3 regions of the Arthrobacter sp. AG367 genome follow, and region 2 is predicted to be linked to each of the others. Evidence: predicted binding sites of a transcription regulator. Region 2 holds the regulator's gene; each other region holds the start of a gene.
What was found. The regulator LexA, encoded in region 2, represses DNA repair genes until DNA is damaged. The targets are predictions, from matches to a motif close to TCGAACANNTGTTCGA.
Positions count from the first base shown of each region.

Region 1: the regulator LexA is predicted to act here: its motif matches at 4,362-4,377, upstream of FB478_RS16885 (shikimate dehydrogenase).
Region 3: the regulator LexA is predicted to act here: its motif matches at 3,375-3,390, upstream of FB478_RS16825 (shikimate dehydrogenase).

Region 1 covers NZ_VIVE01000007.1:132,866-140,380, reverse strand. Annotated here, with positions in the region: gene FB478_RS16905 (NAD(P)(+) transhydrogenase (Re/Si-specific) subunit beta) at 1-877, opposite strand, end outside; gene FB478_RS16900 (NAD(P) transhydrogenase subunit alpha) at 874-1,197, opposite strand; gene FB478_RS16895 (Re/Si-specific NAD(P)(+) transhydrogenase subunit alpha) at 1,197-2,408, opposite strand; gene FB478_RS16890 (IclR family transcriptional regulator C-terminal domain-containing protein) at 2,570-3,352, opposite strand; gene FB478_RS16885 (shikimate dehydrogenase) at 3,470-4,294, opposite strand; gene FB478_RS16880 (MFS transporter) at 4,433-5,770, shown strand; gene FB478_RS16875 (IclR family transcriptional regulator C-terminal domain-containing protein) at 5,933-6,745, opposite strand; gene FB478_RS16870 (3-oxoacid CoA-transferase subunit B) at 6,769-7,443, opposite strand; gene FB478_RS16865 (3-oxoacid CoA-transferase subunit A) at 7,446-7,515, opposite strand, start outside.
Region 2 covers NZ_VIVE01000003.1:34,534-42,048, reverse strand. Annotated here, with positions in the region: gene FB478_RS09960 (class I SAM-dependent methyltransferase) at 1-137, opposite strand, end outside; gene hflX (GTPase HflX) at 575-2,155, shown strand; gene FB478_RS09950 (ATP-dependent DNA helicase) at 2,148-4,208, shown strand; gene lexA (transcriptional repressor LexA) at 4,287-5,021, opposite strand; gene FB478_RS09940 (LysM peptidoglycan-binding domain-containing protein) at 5,375-5,776, shown strand; gene FB478_RS09935 (histidinol-phosphate transaminase) at 5,885-7,003, shown strand; gene hisB (imidazoleglycerol-phosphate dehydratase HisB) at 7,065-7,515, shown strand, end outside.
Region 3 covers NZ_VIVE01000007.1:120,592-128,106, forward strand. Annotated here, with positions in the region: gene FB478_RS16810 (nitrate/nitrite transporter) at 1-770, shown strand, start outside; gene FB478_RS16815 (MFS transporter) at 917-2,236, opposite strand; gene FB478_RS16820 (IclR family transcriptional regulator) at 2,470-3,336, shown strand; gene FB478_RS16825 (shikimate dehydrogenase) at 3,484-4,365, shown strand; gene FB478_RS16830 (bifunctional sugar phosphate isomerase/epimerase/4-hydroxyphenylpyruvate dioxygenase family protein) at 4,365-6,236, shown strand; gene pcaH (protocatechuate 3,4-dioxygenase subunit beta) at 6,293-7,165, shown strand; gene pcaG (protocatechuate 3,4-dioxygenase subunit alpha) at 7,170-7,515, shown strand, end outside.

The DNA of each region.
Region 1 (7,515 bases), on a different contig from region 2:
CCGCCACGTCCTCGGCCGAGGACGAACGGACCGGACGCTCGCTCACGGCGGTGGACCCCGCCGTCGAACCTCCCCTGAAAGCCCCGAACAGGATGCCCGCCACGCTCCGGCCCATGGCGGCGGCCATGGCCCGGGTGAGGATGGTGCCCGAAGCCCCCACCAGGGTCCCGGCCACCACCAGCAGGACGTTGCCCAGCACCAGGCCGGACGCCGCAACGGCCAGGCCGGTGAAGGCGTTCAGCAGCGAGATGACGATTGGCACGTCGGCGCCGCCTACTGGCAGCACCAGCAGGACGCCGGCGGCAAGGCCCAGCAGCAACAGCAGGACCGCAAGGGGCAGCGAGGCGGTGAGCACCACGGCCACGCCGGCGGCCACTGCGGCGAGCAGGACCACGGCCATCACCACCGGGAGGCCCGGGAACACCACGGGCCGGGTGGTCATCAGTTCCTGCAGCTTGGCGAAGGTGACGCCGGAACCGGCGAAGGAAACGGCACCCACCAGGAGCGTGAACACGATGGCCACGCGGACCCAGGGATTGCCGGCATGGCCCAGTTCCAGGAGGGCCACCAAGGCAGCCGCGCCGCCGCCCACGCCGTTGAACAGCGCCACCAGTTGGGGCATCTGCGTCATCTTCACGCGCCGGGCCACGGGTGCCGCCACCACGCTGCCCACCGCGATGGCGGCCAGGATCCAGGGGATGTTCTCCAGTCGGGCGGACAGGAACACCGTGACGACGGCGATCAGCGCACCGAGTGCGCCCACCAGGTTTCCGCGGCGCGCGGTCCGCGGGGAACTGAGCCCGCGCAGGGCCAGGATGAAGCAGACCGCCGCGACGAGGTAGAGCAGGGAGGTCCCGATGGGGTCGAGGAGGCTCATTTGCTGCCCGTTTCAGGCTGCGCGGCACCTTTTGGGGCTGCGTCCTTCCTGGCATGGAACATGTGCAGCATCCGGTCCGTCACCACGAACCCGCCCACCAGGTTGGCGGTGGCAAGGACAACGGCGAGCAGCGCCACCGCCAGGACCCATGGGTCTGCTGCCTGGCCGGCCACAATGATGGCACCGACAAGGATGATGCCGTGGATGGCGTTGGCACCGGACATCAGCGGCGTGTGCAGGGTGCTGGAGACCTTGGACACCACTTCGAAGCCGACGAACACCGCCAGTACCGTAATGGTCAGCAGGGCTGTTCCGTCCATCAGAGCGTTCCTTCCTGCCGGGCCGCGGCCGTGGCCGGCTCTGCGGCGGCACGTGCGCGGGCGGCCAGCAGCTCCGCCGTGGGCTGGTGCCGCACCACGCCGTCGTGGGTGAGGCAGGCACCGGCCACCACTTCGTCGTCGAAATCCAGGGTGAGCCCGCCGGCACCGGCGTCATCCGGGCGCACCAGCAGGGCCAGCAGGTTGGCCACGTTCTTGGCGTAAAGACGGGAGGCGTCCGACGCCATCGCCGAGGCCGGGTCCTTCAGGCCCACCAGGGTGACGTGCCCCATTCCATCGGCGGTGGGGATGGGGATGTCCTGGCCCGGTACCGAACCCTCCACGTTGCCGCCGGACTCCGCGGCGAGATCAACCACCACCGACCCGGGCCGCATGCCCTGCACCATCCCGCGCGTCACCAGGAGGGGTGCGGGGCGCCCGGGGACTGCCGCCGTCGTAATCAGCACGTCCGACTGAGCCACGTGCGGCGCCAGCAGCTGCCGCTGCCGTGTGCCGGCATCGGAGCTCAGCTGCCGGGCGTAGCCGCCGGCCGCCTCCGCCGTCTCCAGGTCCAGCCGGATGAAGGTGCCGCCCATGGAGGCAACCTCGTCCGCGGAAGCCGGACGGATGTCGTTGGCGAAAACCCGGGCGCCCAGGCGCTTGGCCGTGCCGATGGCCTGCAGCCCCGCCACCCCGGCTCCGAGGACCAGGACCCTGGCGGGCGGAATGGTTCCCGCGGCCGTCATGTAGAGCGGGAAGAAGCGGGGCAGCCGGATGGCAGCCTCCAGCACGCAGCGGTAGCCGGCCACCAGCGCCTGCGAGCTGAGGGCGTCCATGGACTGGGCACGGGAAATGCGGGGCACCAGTTCAAGGGCGAAGGAGGTCACCCCGTTGTCCGCGAGCGCCTGCACTGCCGGCAGCTCGGACGACGGCGACGCGAGCCCCACGGTGACGGCTCCCCTTTTCAGGGACGCGGCGGTGTGCGGGTCAAGGGGGCGGACATGCGCCAGGATGTCGAGGGCCGTGGTGTTGAGTTCCGGGACGACGGCGGCGCCGGCGTTTTGGTATGCCTGGTCAGCGTGCCCGGCGCCGTCCCCCGCCCCGGTCTCCACCAGGACCTCCAGCCCCATCCCGGCCAGCTGCCTGACGGTATCCGGCGTGGCGGCCACACGACGCTCGCCCTCCCGGCGTTCCCGCGGTATGCCCAGTTTCACCCGCCGACCCCTCCTCCTGACAAGCGATGCAGCGGCTCTGCTGCACGCAGTTGGCTAGAGTCTATGGCCCGTTCAGCTGCGGCGGGAGTGGTGCGCTGTGCTTGTGTGGAAACAGTTACATGGCAAGCGGCCTTGAGCGCGGTCCACCGCGGGAGGGAGGGTCAGCCGCGGGTGGTTGGGCCAGGGCCGCCGTAATCGAGTGCGATCCGCCGCGCGGTCTCCATCAACGGGGGAAGGACTGACGCTTCAATGTCCTGGGCGGCCGCCCGGTGCGTCTGCAGTGAAACATTCGCCGCAGCCACCACCTCGTTCCCCCGCCGCACCGGCACGGCCACGCCGCGCAGGCCTTCCTCGAGCTCCTGGGAAACCATGGACCAGCCCCTTTTACGCGCCAGCTCCACTTCGGAACGCAGGTCGTCAATGCTGCTGATGGAGCGGTCGGTGTAGCGGTGCAGCTGGACCGTGCGGAGATACTCCTCGAGCTGCGCCGGGGGCATTCCGGCGAGGAGCACCCGGCCCATTGAGGTCGCCCAGGCCGGAAACCGGGTCCCCACGGTAATGGAGACGCTCAACAGCCGCGGCGACGGCACGCAGGCAACGTAAACCACGTCGCCGCCGTCGAGGATGCACAAGGCCGTGGTCTCGTTCAGGTCCTCCGCCAGTTCCTTGAGGTGCGGCTGGGCCACCCCGGGAAGCGTAAGGCCGGCCAGGTAGGCCCGACCGATGTCCAGGGAACGGGCGGTCAGTTCAAAGGCCTGGCCCTCGGCGCGGAGGTAGCCAAGATCTGCCAGGGTCAGGAGGAACCGGCGCGCGGAGGCGCGGGTCATGTCGGTCCGGGCAGCAACCTGGGAAACAGTGAGCCGTGGCTGGTCGGCGGAAAAGGCGAGCAGCACGTCGAAGGCCTTCTCAACCGACTTCACAAAGTAGGCTGGCTGCTCCTCCATGAACGTTGCGGTTCCTCTCCCGACGGTCGGCGCCCCGGCACAGGGTCCGCCGGGCTTCAGCGCCTGTCCGATCATATCGGGCCGGTGGGCACTGGAGTGCGGGGTGCGGCCCGCCGGTCAGGAGGCTGCCCGGATGCGTTCCAGCGTTTCCTTGAGCAGCCTCCCGGACTGCCCGTCGAGCCCCAGGAGCGGCACCATGGCCACCGCCTGTTCCCGCAGGTGCTCCCAGCCATCGATGCACCGGACTCCCATGCCACGCGCCCGGGCCACGCTTGCAGTGGTGTGGCGGGCATACACGAAGTCATAGACGACGGCGTCAGGGGCGAGTGGGCCGTCGCCCCATGCCGGACCGTCGGACATGCTTTTGCCGATGGGAGTGGCATTCACGATCAGGGATGCATCGGCGGACAGCTCCTGCCCCTGCTGCCAGGAGACCGTCCGGGCGTCCATGCCGCGTTCCCGGGCAAGATCCAGCAATTCCGCCGCGGCGTGCGGGTCGCGGTCAGTGATGGAAACGGTCCCCAGATGCCCCTCCAGGGCGATCATCGCGGCCCTTGCCGCTCCACCGGCGCCCAGGAGGAGGGCGTGCCGTTGGTACTGGCCGCCCAGCAGCGCGGTCAGGGCGGATATATCGGTGTTGTGCCCCACCAGCCGTGTGCCCTTTCGAACCAGGAGGTTGCAGGCACCGCTCAACAGGACTGGGTCTGTTGCCTCGTCCGCTGTTTCCGCCGCCCAGTGCTTGTGCGGCATGGTCACGTTGGCCGCCACGATGCCGGGCGCCAGAAGCCGCCTGCGGACCTCGTCGAGGTCGCCGCCGGCCGGCACATCCCAGGCATCGTAGGTCCATTCAAGGCCGAGTTCCTGGAAAACAGGATTCCAGAGGCGCGGGGACATGGCCTTGGAAGCTGCTGATCCGATCAGGACTAAGCGGGAGGGTTCCATTGTGAAGCACCTTTCCGTCGGCGTTGTGATTGGCGTCACCGACTAGTATCCTCTTTCTAGGCGCATTACGCACACATGTTCGCAATGCGTACAAATAGAACAGATCCCCCGCCTTCAGCGTGGAAGGAAAACCCGGACATGACCGACATCGCAGCAGGAGCCCAGGCCAAGCCGACGCCTGAGGCACAACGCCGGCTAAAGCGCGCCAAGAAGGCAGCGCTGGCCGCATTCCTCGGCGGCGCCCTGGAGTACTACGACTTCTTCATCTACGCCACTGCCGCTTCCCTCGTCTTCTCGAAGATCTTCTTCCCGGCGGGCGACCCCACGGTTGCCTTGCTGGCCTCCTTCGCCACGTTCGGCGTGGCATACGTGGCCCGGCCCTTCGGCGCCGTGGTGTTCGGCCACCTTGGTGACAAGATCGGCCGGAAGAATACGCTCGTGCTCACCCTGGTGCTCATGGGCAGCGCAACGTTCCTCATCGGCGCCCTGCCGGACTTCAACACCGCCGGCTACTGGGCACCCGCGCTGCTGGTCCTGCTCCGCCTGATGCAGGGCCTCTCCGCCGGCGCCGAGACGGCCGGCGCCTCCGCCCTCTCCACGGAAGAGGCTCCCGAGGGCCGGCGCGGCTTCTTCGCCAGCTTTGCCATGAGCGGCATTTCCGCGGGCATCGTCATGGCATCCCTGGCCTTCCTGCCCGTGGCTGCCATGAGCGAGGCCGACCGCCTCGCCTGGGGCTGGCGGATCCCGTTCTGGCTCTCCCTGATCGTGCTCATCGTCGCCTACCTGGTCCGCCGGTCACTGGCCGAACCTGAGGTCTTCGAGGAAAAGCAGGAGCACGGTGAACTGGTGAAGCTTCCGTTCGCCAAGATGTTCCAGACCCACCCGGCGCAGTTCTTCCAGGTGGCGCTCATGTCCTTCGAAACGGTCACCAACACGTTCATGCAGTCATTCGGCCTGGCCTACGCCGTGTCCGTCGGCGTTCCCGCTTCCACCATGCTGTGGGTCAGCATCGTGGGCAACATCCTTGCCGTCTTCACCCAGCCCCTGACCGCGCGCCTGTCGGACACGTTCGGCCGCCGGCCCATCTTCATCATCGGCGTCCTGGGCTCCGGCATCATGATCTTCGTGTATTTCTCGGTGATCGCCACCGGCAACATCCCCATGATCTTCCTGACCAGCACGCTGATCACCGCCGGCACCTATGCCATGTCCAACGCGATCTACCCGGCCTGGTTCTCCGAGCTCTTCAACGTCAAGGTCCGCTACTCCGGCATGGCCATCGGGCTCCAGATCGGCATCCTGTGCGCCGGTTTCACCCCGCTGCTCGGCACCGCCCTGGTGGGCGCCGACAAGGCGAACTGGGGACCGGCAGCCTGGATCGTGGCGGGCTCGTCGATCCTCGCCGTGGCCGGCGCCTGGTGGGCGCGCGAGACCGCCAAGACGCCGCTGCGGGAGCTGGGCAACCCCGTCCGGTAGGGGCATTCACAGCCCCATAACGAACAGAAGAGGACGACGGCGGGAAGCACCCGCCGTCGTCCTCTTGCTTAACCTGGCGGCGCGGCGAGGCCCTGGTTGAGTGCGCAGGAACAGTCCCGGCGCACTCAGGCCAGGAGTGGACGCACGGCTGGGGTGGTATTGCTAACCGCGGGCGGTCAGGTCCGCGGAGATGAGTTTCGCGGTGGCCATGATCTCCTGCGCCACCGAGGCCAGGTAGGCTTCCCGGTCCGGTTTGGCCTCCACGGACTGGGCCTGCAGGGAGACGTTCACCGCGGCCACCACCTTGGGTCCGTCGTACACAGGAGCGGCAACGGACATCAGGCCCAGCTCCAGTTCCTGGTCCAGCAGGCACCAGCCCTGTGCACGGACCGTTTCCAGGACGGCCAACAGTTCCTGGACGGACCCGAGGGCGCGGGGGGTCAGGGGCTTGATGTCGGCCGCGGCGAGATAGGCCTTGAGGTCCGACGCCGGCAGGTGGGCCAGCAGGACCCGGCCCATGGAGGTGGCGTAGGCGGGGAACCGGGTGCCCACGGTGATCCCGATGGTCATGATGCGGCGCGTGGTGACGCGGGCAATGTAGGCGATGTCGGTGCCGTCCAGCACGGCGGCCGACGTCGATTCGCCGAGTTTGAGGGACAGTTCCTCCAGGTGCGGCTGGGCCAGTTGGGGCAGCGACAGCCCGGAGAGGTAGGCGTAGCCCAGCTGGAGGACTTTGGCCGTCAGCGCGAAGGTCTTGCCGTCGGTGCGCACGTACCCCAGCTCCACCAGGGTATGCAGGAACCGGCGTGCCGTGGCACGGGTCAGGCCCGTGCGGCCCGCCACCTCGGTGAGCGTCATGACCGGCCGGTCGGCGTCGAAGGCGCGGATCACCGCCAGCCCGCGGGCCAGCGACTGGACGTACTGGTCGCCGGCCTGCGGGGTTGGCTGGATATCGGTACCTGCGGCGTCGGTCATGGTAACCAATCCTAGGGCCGTCCTTAGCCGGCCGAGGCGGCCTTGAGCGGGACGGGGATGAGTTCCTGGAGTTCCTCGAGGGTGCAGCCAAAAGTCTCGCGGACGGTGACACCGTTGGGACCGGTGAGGAAGACGGCCTTGTCCGTGTAGACGCGGGTGACGCAGTTGACGCCGGTGACCGGGTAGGTGCAGGCCTCGACGATCTTGGAGGCGCCGTCGCGGGTCAGGAGGGTCATCATGACGAAGACGTCCTTGGCGCCGGTGGCCAGGTCCATGGCACCTCCGACGGCGGGAATCGCCCCGGGTGCGCCGGTGTGCCAGTTGGCCAGGTCACCGGTGGCCGAGACCTGGAAGGCGCCCAGTACGCAGATGTCCAGGTGCCCGCCGCGCATGATGGCGAAGGAGTCGGCGTGGTGGAAGTAGGAAGCGCCCGGGAGTTCGGTCACGGGAATCTTGCCGGCATTGATCAGGTCCTCATCGATCTCGTCGCCCTTGGCTTCGGGGCCCATGCCCAGCATGCCGTTCTCGGTGTGGAGGGTGATGTTCTGGTCCTCGGTGAGGTAGTTGGACACCAGGGTGGGCTGGCCGATCCCGAGGTTCACGAACGAGCCCGGGGCGATGTCGCGGGCCACGAGCCGGGCGAGGTCATCCCGGCCCAGGGGCGTGGCGGAGGTCTGGAGTGATGTTGCAGTGGTCAAGGTCAGGCCACCTTTCCGCTGGTGCCGGTTGCGCTGCGGTCTGAGGCCGGGACGCGGACAACCGTGTTGACG
Region 2 (7,515 bases):
CCCTTGTCGATCCCGTCCGGGCTGAAGATTCCCGCGGAGGTGTGGAGCCTGCGGGTCTCGCCGGCCAGCTCCACCGTGAGTGGCTTACGGGTAAAGGGGCCGGCGGGGGACGTGCTGAAATAGTGTGCGGACTCCATAACTGGCCAGAGTAGTTCCCCTTGCAGCGTAATGGGAAACCGTGCAGAACCCCCTCTGCTACGCTGGATGGCATGTTCCTGATCTTCGAGTAGCCGGCACGGGCCACGCCCGTCCCCGCAGCCTGTCCTCCAGCGACAGCCCGTCCCGCAGCGATGCAGGTTTTTCAGCCTTCCGCTTGTGCACCGGCCAGACGCATCTGTTCTGCCCGGCCGCCGGACGATACTCGAAAGTCAGCCTCCTGCTGCACTTCCCGCTATTTTTCCGGCCTTTTTAGCCCTGCCGCCCTTCTGCCGCGGCATCCCGGCCCCGGCATCGCAGCCGGCCGCGAGACAACCAGGAGAATTGCATGACCGCAGGCCGTCAGCCCAGCGCGAATACGTTCCAACTTCCAAGCAATCAGCACTATTCTGGAATTGCCGAATCTTCAAAGGAGACCATGACCAGCCAGCCCAACACCGGTTCCGATCCAGCCGCCCAGGACATGAGTCCGCAGGAAATCCAGGCTGTTATCGACCGGATCCTCGCCAAGGACGTCCCGGCCAAGACTGTCAGCACGCCCGGCGGTGAGAGCAGCGGCAATGGAAAAGCGGTGCTCGGCAAGGCGCAGGCCATTTCCCGGCTCGACGAAGAACACTCAACATACGACGGCGACCAGCAGGACCTCGAGGAACGGCGCGCGCTGCGCCGAAGGGCAGGCCTGTCCACCGAGCTCGAAGACGTCACCGAGGTTGAATACCGCCAGCTGCGCCTGGAGCGCGTGGTCCTGGCCGGGATTTGGTCCGAGGGAACGCTTGCCGACGCCGAAAACTCGCTGCGTGAGCTGGCAGCCCTCGCCGAGACCGCCGGTTCGGAGGTCCTGGATGGCATGGTGCAACGCCGTGACAAGCCGGACCCGGGAACCTTCCTGGGGTCAGGCAAGGCACTGGAGCTCAAGGACATCGTCATGTCCACGGGCGCGGACACGGTGGTGGTGGACGCTGAACTTGCGCCTTCCCAGCGCCGCGGACTTGAGGACATCGTTAAGGTCAAGGTCATCGACCGCACGGCGCTGATCCTTGACATCTTCGCCCAGCATGCCAAGAGCCGTGAAGGCAAAGCGCAGGTGGAGCTCGCGCAGCTCGAGTACCTGCTTCCGCGCCTCCGCGGCTGGGGTGAGTCGATGTCCCGCCAGGCCGGTGGCCAGGTGGGTGGCGCTGCCGCCGGCATGGGCTCCCGAGGTCCTGGTGAAACCAAGATCGAGTTGGACCGGCGCCGGATCCGTACCCGCATGGCGAAGCTGCGGCGTGAAATCGCCGCAATGAAGCCGGCACGCGAGACCAAGCGGGCCAACCGCCGTCGTAATGAAGTGCCCTCCGTGGCGATTGCCGGGTATACCAACGCCGGCAAGTCCTCACTGCTGAACCGGCTTACGGACGCCGGAGTCCTCGTGGAGAACGCACTGTTCGCCACCCTGGATCCCACCGTCCGCAAGGCGGAAACCGCGGACGGCCTGGGATACACCCTGGCCGACACCGTCGGATTCGTCCGTTCGCTGCCCACCCAGCTGGTGGAGGCCTTCCGTTCGACCCTCGAGGAAGTGGCGGACTCGGATCTGATCCTGCACGTGGTGGACGTGTCGCATCCGGACCCCGAAGGGCAGATCGCCGCCGTCCGGAAGGTCTTCAGCGAAGTTGATGCCCGCAAGGTGCCGGAGATCATCGTGCTGAACAAGGCTGATGCAGCTGACCCGTTCGTGGTGGAGCGCCTGAAGCAGCGCGAACCGCGGCATGTGGTGGTCTCGGCCCGGACGGGTGAGGGCATCCCGGAACTGCTGAAGGCCATCAGCGAAGCCATTCCCCGGCCTTCGGTCAAGATGGAACTCCTCATCCCGTATGACCGCGGAGACCTGGTCAGCAAGCTCCATGAGTCCGACGCTGAAATCCTCAGCGTTGACCACGTTGAGGCAGGTACCAGGGCTGCGGTGAAGGTCCGCGAGGGCCTGGCGTCCGAACTGGAACCATTCATCGTCAATGAGTGACCCCGCCGCCGGCGAAACCGCGCAGACGGCCGGCGAGCAGTTCGTCATCGAACTGCTCGACCGCGCCGTCGCCGGCATGGGCGGACAAAGCCGCACCGGACAACACGAGATGGCCCGGCAGGTGGCCCGGGCCATCAAAACCGGCAACCACCTGCTGGTCCAGGCGGGCACGGGCACGGGCAAGTCGCTGGCCTACCTGGTGCCGCTCATCGCCCACGCCCTGGAGAGCAACAAGCCCGCTCTGGTGTCCACGGCCACGCTGGCCCTGCAAACCCAGATTGTTGGCAGGGACCTGCCGCGGCTGCTGAAGAACATCACCCCGGCCCTGGAACGGCCGGTCAAGGTTGCCTTGGTGAAAGGCCGGTCAAACTATGTCTGCCGGCACAAACTGGAAGGCGGGTTCCCCTCCGAGGAGCCTTCCGAGGGTCAGCTTTTCTCTTTGGGCGAAGACACCAGCGTCCCGCACTTTGCCGCCTCCGTGGGCGGACCCTCGTCCCAGCTTGGCAAGGAGGTGGTGCGGCTCCGCGAGTGGGCGGAGAAGACGGCCACCGGGGACCGGGATGAGCTCCTGCCGGGTGTGACGGACCGTGCCTGGCGCCAGGTCTCCGTCACTTCCATGGAGTGCCTGGGGGCCCAAAAGTGCCCCATGGCCGCCGAGTGCTTCAGCGAGCTGGCCCGGCAGGACGCAGCCGAGGCAGATGTGGTGGTGACGAATCACGCCATGCTGGCCGTCAGCGCCTTCGAAGGACTTGCAGTCCTGCCCGAGTACGACGTCGTGGTGGTGGATGAAGCGCACGAGTTGCAGGACCGGGTCACCGGAGCCGTGTCCGGTCAGCTGTCGGTGGCCATGGTCCACGCTGCCGCTTCCGGCGCCCGCAAACATACCGCCATCACGGTGGACGCGCTGAACGCCGCAGCCGCAAACCTTGAACTGGCCCTCGCCGGTGCGCCCAGCGGCCTGCTTCCCAACGGGCTGAACGACGAACAGCTGGACTGCATGGACCAGTTGCGGGAGGCGTGCCGGGCCGCGTTGTCCGATTCCAAGGGGGACAGCAACGCCACGGCCGACGGCGGCCGCCAGCTGGCCCGGTCCCGCCTCATGCTCATCCTGGAATTGTGTGAGCGGCTTATTGCTGCCCGTGAAAACCGCGAGGTCGTGTGGTTTTCCCGGGCCGGCACGTTCGATCCCGGCCAGGGATATTCCCAGCCCGATGACAATGCCCCGGTGCTGGTCAACATCGCGCCGCTGTCCGTGGCAGGCAGGCTCCGGGAAGGACTCTTCGCCGGGCACACCGTCGTGCTGACGTCCGCAACCCTCGCCATTGGCTCGGCATTTGAACCCGCGGCCGGGGGACTGGGCCTTATCGGCGACGGCGCACCCAGCTGGACGGGTGTGGATGTCGGCTCGCCCTTCGACTACCCGAAACAGGGCATCCTCTACGTGGCCGGCCACCTGCCAAAGCCGGGCCGCGGCGTTTCGCCGGAGGCGCTGGAGGAACTGGAAGCGCTCATCAAAGCGTCCGGCGGGGGTGCCCTCTGCCTGTTTTCATCCCGACGGGCTGCCGAAGAGGCTGCCGACGCCCTGCGGCCGAAGCTCGATGTGACTGTCCTCTGCCAGGGCGAGTCGACCATGACCGCTTTGGTGAAGCAGTTCGCCGACGAACCGGACACCTGCCTCTTCGGGACTATGTCCCTGTGGCAGGGGGTTGACGTTCCGGGAGGCTCCTGCCGCCTGGTGGTGATCGACCGCATCCCGTTCCCCAGGCCGGATGATCCGCTGATGACCGCGCGTTCGCGTGCCGTGGCCCAGGCCGGCGGAAACGGCTTCATGTCCGTCTCGGCCACGCATGCCGCCATCAGGCTGGCCCAGGGTGCCGGCCGCCTGATCCGGTCCACGGGAGACAAGGGCGTGGTGGCCGTTCTGGATTCCCGGCTGGCAACAGAGCGCTACGCCGGATTCCTCCGCGGCGCTCTGCCGCCGTTCTGGGCTACCACGGACCGCAGCAAGGCGCTGGCGGCATTGGCCAGGCTGGGCGCGGACGCGGCCACGTAGGGCCCGGCAGGCGAACGACGCCAGCGGGGGCAGCCGCCGTGCAATTTCCGGCAGGCCGTCCCTTCGCGGGAGACCCGGTCAGAGGGAACGCAGGACCGAGACAACCTTGCCCATGATGGTGGCATGGTCGCCCAGAATGGGTTCGTACTGCGTGTTTTGGGGCAGCAGCCAGGTGTGGCCGTCGCGCTGGCGGAATGTCTTGACGGTTGCCTCGTCATCCAGCAGGGCAGCAACGATGTCCCCGTTGGCTGCGTCCGCCTGGCGCCGCACCACCACCCAGTCACCGTCACAGATGGCGGCATCCACCATGGAGTCGCCGGCCACCCTAAGCATGAAGAGCTCGCCCTGGCCGACCAGCTGGCGGGGGAGCGGCATGACATCCTCCACGAGCTGCTCAGCGAGGATGGGACCGCCGGCAGCAATCCGGCCAACCAGCGGAACCATGGCCGTATCCAGCGCGGTGGGCAGCTCCGTTACCGTGGCACCGCCGCCCGTGGCCTGCGGCGCGGGGGAGGCGCCGGCGGCATTGCTTCCGCTGTCCAGCGTGAGGGGCATCAGCACCTCCATGGCCCGCGGCCGTTTGGGGTCGCGCCGCAGGTAACCCAGCTTCTCCAGCTGCGAGAGCTGGTGGGTCACGCTGGACAGGCTGGCCAGGCCAACCGTGTCGCCGATCTCCCGCATGGAGGGCGGGTAGCCGTTGTCATTGACCGAGCGCTGGATGGTTTCGAGGATCTTCTTCTGCCGGGGGGTCAAGCCCTTGGCGGTCTTCCTGGGTTGCGGGGCGGTCCTGCCCCCGGCGGCTGCTGCTGCCATATTCGCCAATGCCTTTCGCTTGCCGCCGGATCTTCCGTTGCGGCCTGTTCCACAGCGCCGCCGGAAGGACTCCCACTGTCATTGTCAGACCCTGCTGTTCAACTTCAGTGGTGGTTGTTCTTTGGTTCAAAGCTAGGCCAGCCACATTGCTTTTTCAAACATTTGTTCTAGCGAGTCTCGACATTGTTCGTTGATAGGTGCTAAAACTTAACAAGCAAAGTTCGAACATGTGTTCTAACCAGCGATTGCCCCGTTCGAAAACATGGCCGGAGGAGCTCCGGACACGGTGTGAACGGCAGGGCGGCAGCGGGCGGACACCCGGGCAGCACGGCAGGTCCAGGAGGGCTTAGTTCATGTCAGCTTTATCTCTTCACCAGGTTTCACCTACGCACCGCGTTTCCCTGCAGACCCGGAAGCCCTCGCAGCGCCGGACGCCGTCAGCAGCGCCCCTGCGGCTGACCCGCCGGGGGCGGATCGTCCTGATCGGAGTTCCGCTTGTGCTCCTCGCGGTACTCCTGCTGTCCCTGTCCGGACTTTTCAACGCACCGGCCAAGGCATCCGATTCAGCTGCGGATTTGGCCGTGACGCCGACGGTCACCGTGACGGTGCAGGCGGGCCAGTCGTTGTGGAGCATCGCAGGCGCTGTTGCTCCGGACCGCGATGCCCGGGACGTGGTGGCGGACATCGTCCAGCTCAACAACCTTCCGGCCGCCGCTGTGCTGCCGGGGCAGCAGCTGTTCGTCCCCACGCACTGAGCGGCACCTGGTGTTGGCCTTTGAGAAAGATGACCGGGACAGCAACGCCGGTGGCGAACAGAATCCGTCACATTTTCCGGTAGTTGCCGCGGCAACTAAACTGTTCAGGTGAACGACCAGCTAGAGCGTCTGAACCGACTTCCCCTCCGCAGCAATCTTCGCGGGCTGACCCCCTACGGGGCACCCCAACTGGACGTTCCCATTTTGCTGAACGTCAATGAGAACACCCATGGTGTTCCGGCGGACGTGCGCGCCGCCATCAGCGCGGCGGTCACGGAAGCAGCTGCAGGCCTCAACCGGTACCCGGACAGGGAATTCACCGACCTGCGGAAAGCTCTCGCGGAATACCTGGGGCACGGGCTCGACGAATCAAACCTCTGGGCAGCCAACGGCTCCAACGAGGTCCTGCAGCAGATCCTCCAGGCCTTCGGCGGCCCCGGCCGCACCGCCCTGGGCTTTCCACCCACGTACTCCATGTACCCCCTGCTCGCCAGCGGAACCGACACCCAATACATCACGGGAGTGCGCTCGGAAGGCTACGACCTGAGCGCCGAATCCGCCGCCCGGCAGGTCGAGGAGCTGCGGCCCAACATCGTCTTCCTCTGCTCGCCCAACAACCCCACGGGGACCGGCCTGGGGCTTGACGTTGTGGAGGCTGTCTATGACGCCGGCGAGGACAGCCAGACCGTGGTGATCGTCGACGAGGCCTACCACGAGTTCGCGCATGACGGCACGCCCAGCGCCCTGACCCTGCTGCCCGGCCGGGAGCGGCTGATAGTTTCCCGCACCATGAGCAAGGCCTTCGCACTCGCCGGCGCCCGCCTCGGCTACATGGCCGCGGCCCCGGAGGTCACCGATGCCCTGCGGCTGGTGCGCCTTCCGTACCACCTGTCCGCGATTACCCAGGCAACCGCACTGGCCGCGCTCCAACACCGCGAGGCACTGATGGCCGATGTCCAGGACATCAAGGCGCAGCGGGACCGCATTGTGGCCGAACTGACCAGGATGGGCCTCAAGCCTGCCGCCTCGGACTCCAACTACGTGTTCTTCGGGGGCCTGGAAAATCCGCACCAGGTATGGCAGGAGCTGCTGGACGCCGGAGTGCTCATCCGCGACGTGGGCATCCCCGGCCACCTTCGGGTCACCGCAGGCACTGAGGCGGAAACCACAGCCTTCCTTACCTCCCTGGAACGCATCCTTGCGGGCCAGGCCGCGCTTCCCGCCTAGACTTGATACTGCGGCGCTGGGCGCCTTGAACTACTTCTTCTCCCACAAAGGATCCTTCACCATGAGTCCCACCGGATCGAATACGGCTGCGGCCCGGACCGCCCGCATGGAGCGTGCCACCAGCGAGTCCTCCGTGCTCGTGGAGATCAACCTCGATGGAACCGGCGTATCGGACATCGATACCTCCGTGCCGTTCTACGACCACATGCTCACGGCCCTGTGCAAGCACTCCCTGATCGACATGACGGTCAAGGCCACGGGTGACACCCACATCGACGTCCACCACACTGTTGAGGACGTGGCCATCACCTTCGGCGAGGTCCTGCGGACCGCCCTCGGGAACAAGGCCGGGATCCGCCGGTTCGGTGAGGCCACCGTTCCGCTGGACGAAGCGCTTGCGAACGCTGTGGTGGACGTGTCCGGACGCCCGTACCTGGTGCACGGGGGCGAGCCGGCCGGGCAGGAGTACCATCTGATCGGCGGCCACTTCACCGGTTCCCTGACCCGCCACG
Region 3 (7,515 bases), on a different contig from region 2:
CAGTCGTCTACATGTACTGTGCCGTGCTCGTCGTCGTCGCGGTTTTGATCTTCTTCGTTCTTTCCGATGGTCACGAAAAGACGGAAACCGCGCAAGCGGAACCCGTCGAGTCAACGTTCGCAGCGGTCCGTCGAATTCTCAAGATCCGTGAGGTATGGGTGATGAGTGTAGTTTTGTTCTGCGGCTACACGCTGTTCTGGGGACACTACTACTTCTCCGGTTTCCTCAATGTGAATCACGCCGTGAGTCCGGTCAATGCGGGCGTAGTGACTGTAATCGTTCTGTGGATGCGGCCAATCGGTGGGTTCGGAGGAGGATTTCTCGCTGACAAGCTCGGCAAGAGCCGTGTGCTCGCAGTTTCAATGGTGGTGGCTGCACTGGGATTCGTCAGCCTGAGCCTCCTGCCCAACGGCTCGACTGGCCTGGCATATGTGCTGGTCGTCGTTGTGGGTCTCTTCCTTTACGCGATCCGGGGGATCTACTGGTCCCTGCTTGACGACTGCCGTGTTCCCGTTGCGGCAACCGGTATCGCCATCGGCATCATCTCGTTCGTGGGTTATCTCCCTGACATTGTCATTCCCCAGATCAGCGGTGCGATTTACTCCGCCTTCGGTGACGATGTTGCCGGCGCGAACAACTTGTACTTTATTGTCACTGCCGGTATCGGTCTGCTTGGGGCGGCGGCGGCGGCCTACTTCGCAGTTCTTATGAAGAAGCGCCAGGATTCCGAGGCCACCAGCGTCCTGGAGGCGTCGGCCAGTGCGATCTAGTGTGCCTCGATCCGAAGGAGCGATCGCTGCACACTGATCCCGCGTGGACGTTGCAGATGGCACCAAAAAGCCCGCCACCTAATGGATCATCTTCCAGTAGGTGGCGGGCTTTCCGGCTCTAAACCGGGCTGGTGTGACGTCGGCGCCTACTTCACGCCCAGCAGGTTGGTGGGGGTCCGGAAGGACTCCTTGGCCGTGAGTGCCGAGACGGCGGCGATGGCGCAGATGATGGCGGTGAAGATGCTGATCTGGACCCAGCCGCCCGCCTGGATGCCGCCCATGGCAGCCACAATGGCCGGGGCGAAGCCAGCCATCAGGAACCCGAGCTGGGTGCCGATGGCCAGGCCGGAGAAGCGGACCTTGGTGCTGAACATCTCGGCGTAGAAGGACGGCCACACGGCGTTGGAGGCGGCGTAGCCGAAGGAGAAGAAGCCGATGGCTGCAACGAACATTAACGGGATGCTGTGGGATTCCAGGCTGAGCAGGAACAGCGGGGTGAGGATTGCGCTGGCCACGGCGCCGTAAATGAAGACGGGCTTGCGGCCGATCCTGTCCGCGAGCTTCCCGAAGAGCGGCTGGGTGCCCAGGGCCACCAGGTTGGCCCCGACGACGAGCCACAGGGTGGTGGTGCCGTCCACTCCGGCCACGGTCTTGGCGTAGCTGATGGCCAGGGTGCCGAAGACGGTGGAGACGGCGGCAATGAAGGCGCAGGCGACAACACGCAGGACGTCGCGCCAGTGGCCCTTGAGGAGGTCGGCCACCGGGAGCTTGGAGATCTGGGCGTTCTTCTGCGCTTCCTCGAAGGCCGGCGGCTCGTGCAGCGTGCGGCGGATGAAGAAGGCAACCATGACCACGACGGCGCTGAGCCAGAACGGGACGCGCCAGCCGATGCCGTACTTGATCTCATCCGGCAGGGCCAGGACGGGGATGAAGACCAGGGCGGCGAGGATCTGGCCGCCCTGGGTACCGGTGAGGGTCCAGGACGTAAAGAAGGAACGCTGATTGTCCGGAGCGTGCTCCAGGGTCATGGACGAGGCGCCGGCCTGCTCACCGGCGGCGGAGAGGCCCTGGCACAGGCGGGCCAGCACCAGCAGGACCGGGGCCCACCAGCCGACCGTGTGGAAGTCGGGGAGGCAGCCGATCACGAACGTCGACGCGCCCATGAGCAGCAGGGTAAACATCAGGACCTTCCGGCGGCCCACCCGGTCGCCGAAGTGGCCCAGGATGATGGCGCCCACGGGACGTGCCACGTAGGCGAAGCCGAAGGTGGCGAAGGACATGATGGCAGCGTTGGTGTCTGCATCGGGGAAGAAGACCTTGGGGAAGATCAGCGCCGCAGCGGATCCGAAGATGAAGAAGTCGTAGTATTCGACGGCGCTGCCCAGGAAGCTGGCGAGGGCTGCTTTCCTGGGCGTCCCGGCACGGGTGAGGGCACCCGCCCCGGCGGACGGAAGTGTCTGGCTCATGGTGTTCCTTTGGTGTGACGACATTGTCGCGGATGGATCTGGAGGTCGCAGCCGCCGCTGCCTTGGTGCGGGCGGGGCGCGATGCGGCTGGAGTCCGGAAGAAGACCCGGCGTCAGTAGCCACATGGTGGGAGCTACTTGTGCGATATAGAAACTATGACTGTGAGGGCAGTCACCTGTCAAGAAAATAATCACCATCTAGAAATAGCTCTCACATTGTGGCAACATGATGCCATGAGTGTGAACCAAACCACAGCGGCCAATGAAGAATCCGCTGCTGCCCCTGCCGCCACGGAGCCCGTGAACGCCATGCCCCCGGAGGCGAAGGTTGGCGCGCGTCCTGCGGAACGCACGGACATGGTGGGCAAGGCCCTGGGCCTGCTTGTCCTCCTGGGGGACGAACCCCGCGGTGCCAGCGCCGCGGAAATTTCCCGCCGCGCGGAACTGCCGTTCAGCACAACCTACCGGCTGCTCGGATCCCTGACCCGTGACGGCTTTGTTGACTACGAGCCGGACGGCCGCCGCTACCACCTGGGCCTGCGCATCTTCCAGCTGGGCCAGCGGGTATCCAACCACCACGGTTTCGCCGGCACTGCCATGCCCATCCTGCGCCGGGTGACCGAGCAGACCGGGGAAGCCACCATCCTCAGCGTCCGGGACGGCCTGCACCACCTCACCGTCAGCAAGGTGGACGGGCCGCAGATCTTCCGCGTCACCAGCGATCCGGGCCACCTGGGCTCCTTGTCCACCACCGCCGTCGGCAAGGCCCTGGTGGCATTCGCCGAGGATGCGGAACGGGAGCGGCTGCTCGCGGAACTCCCGCTCGAGGCGCTCACCGCCCGCTCCATCACCGACCGGGACGCGTTCCGGGCGGAAATCGAGGAGGTGCGCCGCCGCGGCTACGCGGTCATGGATGAGGAGAACGAGGCCGGCATGCGTGCCGTGGCGGTGCCCCTGCTCAACAGCCAGGGTCACGCCTTTGCCTCCCTGGCGACGGCCGTTCCGGTCTTCCGCCTGAGCCTCGAGGAGCTGGAGGCCCACGTCCCCGTCCTGGTCGATGCGGCAGCCGAGTTGGCTGCACGCCTTCCGCAGCGCGGCTAAGGCGCCTGTGCCGTTACTCAAAATATTTGGTTCGTATCTCGAACAGTAGTGCGGGAAGTGAACAATTGCTGTACTGTAATCCCTATCACCGGCGCATCCCATCCCCGCATGGACGCTGCCGGTGCCGTTACCAAAGGAGCTGCACGGATGAGTATTCGAACTGAGTCCTACCTCGTGGGACTGGTTGGAGACGGTGTCACGCCGTCGCTCACGCCGCCCATGCACGAACGGGAAGGTGACGTGCAGGGCCTGCGTTACCTTTACCGCCCCATCGACCTCCTGGAGCTGGGGCTGGCGGGCGAGTCCGTCGGCAGCATCCTGCAGAGCGCCCGGACGCTGGGCTTCAATGGGTTGAACATCACCCATCCCTGCAAGCAGCTGGTCCTGGAGCACCTTGACGAAATCTCCCCGGACGCCCGCCGCCTGGGCGCCGTCAACACCGTGGTGATCCGGGACGGCCGCTTCATCGGCCACAACACCGACTTCTCCGGCTTCGCCGCGGCACTGGCTTCCGGCCTCCCCGGGGCGTCGCTGGACCGCGTGGTCCAGCTCGGTGCCGGCGGTGCCGGATCTGCCGTCGCCTACGCCCTGCTGACCGCCGGCGTCAGGACCCTGCACCTGGTGGACGTGGACCCGGGACGCGCGGCAGCCCGGGCCGCCGAGCTCCAGGGCTTCTTCCCGGACAGCACCGTCACGGCAGGTACGACGGCGGAGCTGCCGCAGCTGATGCGCGTGGCCGACGGCCTGGTGCACTGCACCCCCGTGGGGATGGCCGCCCACCCCGGCGTGCCGCTGGACCTGGACCTGCTGGAGTCCCGGCACTGGGTGGCGGATATCGTCTACCGCCCCATCGACACGGAACTGGTCCGCGGCGCCCGGGCCAAGGGCTGCGACGTCCTGGACGGCGGCCGGATGGCCGTGGGCCAGGCCGCGGACGCGTTCCGGATCTTCACCGGGCTGGACGCGGACCCGGACCGCATGCGCGCCCACTTCCTGGAGCTCGTGGCAGCGGAAGAGGTGGCTGCCTGATGCGCACCGGAATCGCCACCGTCTGCCTGTCCGGAACCCTCAAAGAGAAGATGCAGGCCTGCGCCATCGCAGGCTTCGACGGCATCGAGATCTTCGAGCAGGACCTGGTGACGTCCCCGCTGAGTCCCGAGGACGTCCGCAAGCTGGCCGCCGACCTGGGCCTTGGCCTGGATCTTTACCAGCCCTTCCGGGATTTCGACGGCGTCAGCCCGGACCTGCTGAAGGCCAACCTCCGCCGGGCCGAGGCCAAGTTCCGGCTCATGGCCCGCCTGGGCATGGACACCATCCTGGTCTGCTCCAACGTTGCCACCGCCACCATCGACGACGACGGCCTCCGCGCCGAGCAGCTGGCACAGCTTGCCAACCTGGCCGGCGACCACGGCGTCAAGGTGGCCTATGAAGCGCTTGCGTGGGGCAAGTACGTCAACGACTACGAGCATGCCTACCGGCTGGTGGAGATGGTTGACCATCCCAATCTGGGCACTTGCCTGGACTCCTTCCACATCCTCTCGCGGGACTGGGAAACCGCCCACATTGAGGCATTCAACCCGGAGAAGATCTTCTTCGTCCAGGTTGCGGACGCCCCCAAGCTCTCCATGGATGTGCTGTCCTGGAGCCGGCACTACCGGGTGTTCCCGGGCGAGGGCCAGTTTGAGCTGGCCAAGTTCATGGGCCACGTGGTCCGGGCCGGGTACACCGGACCCGTCTCGCTGGAAGTCTTCAATGACGTTTTCCGCCAGTCGGACGTGGAGCGGACGGCCGTGGATGCCATGCGGTCGCTCATCTGGCTTGAAGAACAGAGCGCCAAATGGCTGGCCGGTACCGAAGCCGCACCAGGCAACGGAGCAGCGCTCCGCCGTCGTTACCCCATGGAACTTGCCACCCTGCCCAAGGTGAACGAACCCGCGGGCTTCAACTTTGCCGAGGTCAAGGCGGACGACACCGCGCAGCTGGAGAAACTCCTGGGCCAGCTGGGCTTCGCCTTCGAGGGCAGGCACCGCACCAAGGACGTCCAGCTGTGGACCATGGGCCAGGCCCGGGTGATCATCAACGAACAGGCGGCCCGGCATGCCGAGCCCGCCATTGCCGCACTGGGGTTCGACGTCGATTCCCCCGTGATTGCCTCGGCGCGCGCCCAGCAGCTCAAGGCCCCCGTGGTGGCCCGCAAGGTGCAGGCGGACGAGGAAGTCTTCCAGGGCATCTCCGCGCCCGATTCCACCGAGATCTTTCTCTGCCAGGGCAGCCCGGACGGCACGGCGGCGTGGACCCACGAGTTCGGGGAGGGGCTGGAACACCCGTCCGCCGGAGCCAGTGCCGTGATCGACCACGTCAACCTTGCCCAGCCGTGGCAGCACTTCGACGAAGCTGTCCTCTTCTACACCAGCGCCCTGGCCCTGGAGCCGCAGCCGTTCGCGGAGGTGCCAAGCCCCAGCGGGCTGGTGCGCTCGCAGGTCATGCAGACCTCCGACGGCGCGGTGCGGCTGGTGCTCAACCTCGCCCCCATCCAGCAGGCACGGAGCGAGGTCCGCAAGACCTACCAGGAGCACATCGCCTTTGCCGTGGACGACCTCGTGGCCACAGCCCGGGCAGCCCGGGAACGGGGCCTGGAATTCCTGCAGATCCCGGCCAACTACTACGAGGACCTGGACGCCCGGTTCGACCTGGAGCCTGGGTTCCTGGCCACCCTGCAGGAGCTGAACCTGCTGTTCGACCGCGACGCCGACGGCGAATTCCTGCACTTCTACACCGCCACCGTGGGCAGCGTGTTCTTCGAAATGGTGGAACGCCGCGGCGGTTACGACGGCTACGGCGCCCCCAATGCTCCGGTGCGCCACGCCGTCCAGTACGACTCGCTGCACCGCACGCCTTAGACCGCACCACACAACCCCGGACGCAAGAAACCGAACAGATCAGAAAGGAGCCAGCCATGCCGGAAGACATCACCGCCGAGCTGGAGTCGGAGGAACTCGTGCCCCCGGCCGAACCGAAGGCTGCCCATCAGCCCCTGGACAAGGCCATCGAGTCACAGGCGGACCTCAGCGCAGAGATCAACGCCATCGGCGAGGCCTACCAGCGGGCATTGAAGGACGGCGCCCAGCCGGAAACCCAGCCGCGGCTGGACTACCCGCCGTACCGCAGCAGCATCCTGCGCCACCCCACCAAGAGCCTGCACCACGCGGATCCGGAGACCATCGAGCTGTACTCGCCGGCGTTCGGGCACCAGGACGTGCACGCCCTGGAGTCCGACCTGACCATCCAGCACAACGGCGAACCGCTGGGCGAGCGGATTATCGTCGCCGGCAAGGTTCTGGACGGCGACGGCCGCCCGGTGGCAGGCCAGCTGGTGGAAATCTGGCAGGCCAACTCGTCCGGCCGCTACATCCACAAGCGCGACCAGCACCCCGCCCCGATCGACCCCAACTTCACCGGCATCGGCCGCTGCATCACCGGCCCGGACGGCTCCTACCGGTTCATCACCATCAAGCCCGGCGCCTACCCCTGGAAGAACCACCTGAACGCGTGGCGACCCGCCCACATCCACTTTTCGCTGTTCGGCACGGAGTTCACCCAGCGCATCATCACCCAGATGTACTTCCCGGGCGACCAGCTCTTCCCGCTGGACCCCATCTACCAGACCATCGTGGACCAGGACGCCCGCGACCGCCTGGTGGCCACCTACGACCACAGCCTCACCGAGCCCGAGTGGGCCCTGGGCTACAACTGGGACATCGTCCTGACCGGGCCCAAGCGGACCTGGACCGAAAACGAGGCGCTCGGCGCAGAAGGTGACGAGGAGTAGGAAAATGAGCACCAAACTTGTTCCCACCCCGGGCCAGACCGTTGGCCCCTTCTATGGCTATGCGCTTCCGTTCGAGAAGGACAACGAGCTGCTGCCTCCCGGCTTCCCGGGCTCCATCCGCCTGCAGGGCACCGTCTACGACGGCGCCGGCCACACCATCCCGGACGCCATCCTGGAAATCTGGCAGCCGGACGCCGACGGCAGGGTTGTCCAGCGCACCGGCTCCCTGGTCCGCGACGGCTACACCTTCACCGGGTGGGGCCGCGGCGCCGTGGGCAACTCCGGCGTTTTCACGTTCACCACGGTCAACCCCGGCCCCACCAAACCGGGCGCGGCGCCGTTCATCTCCG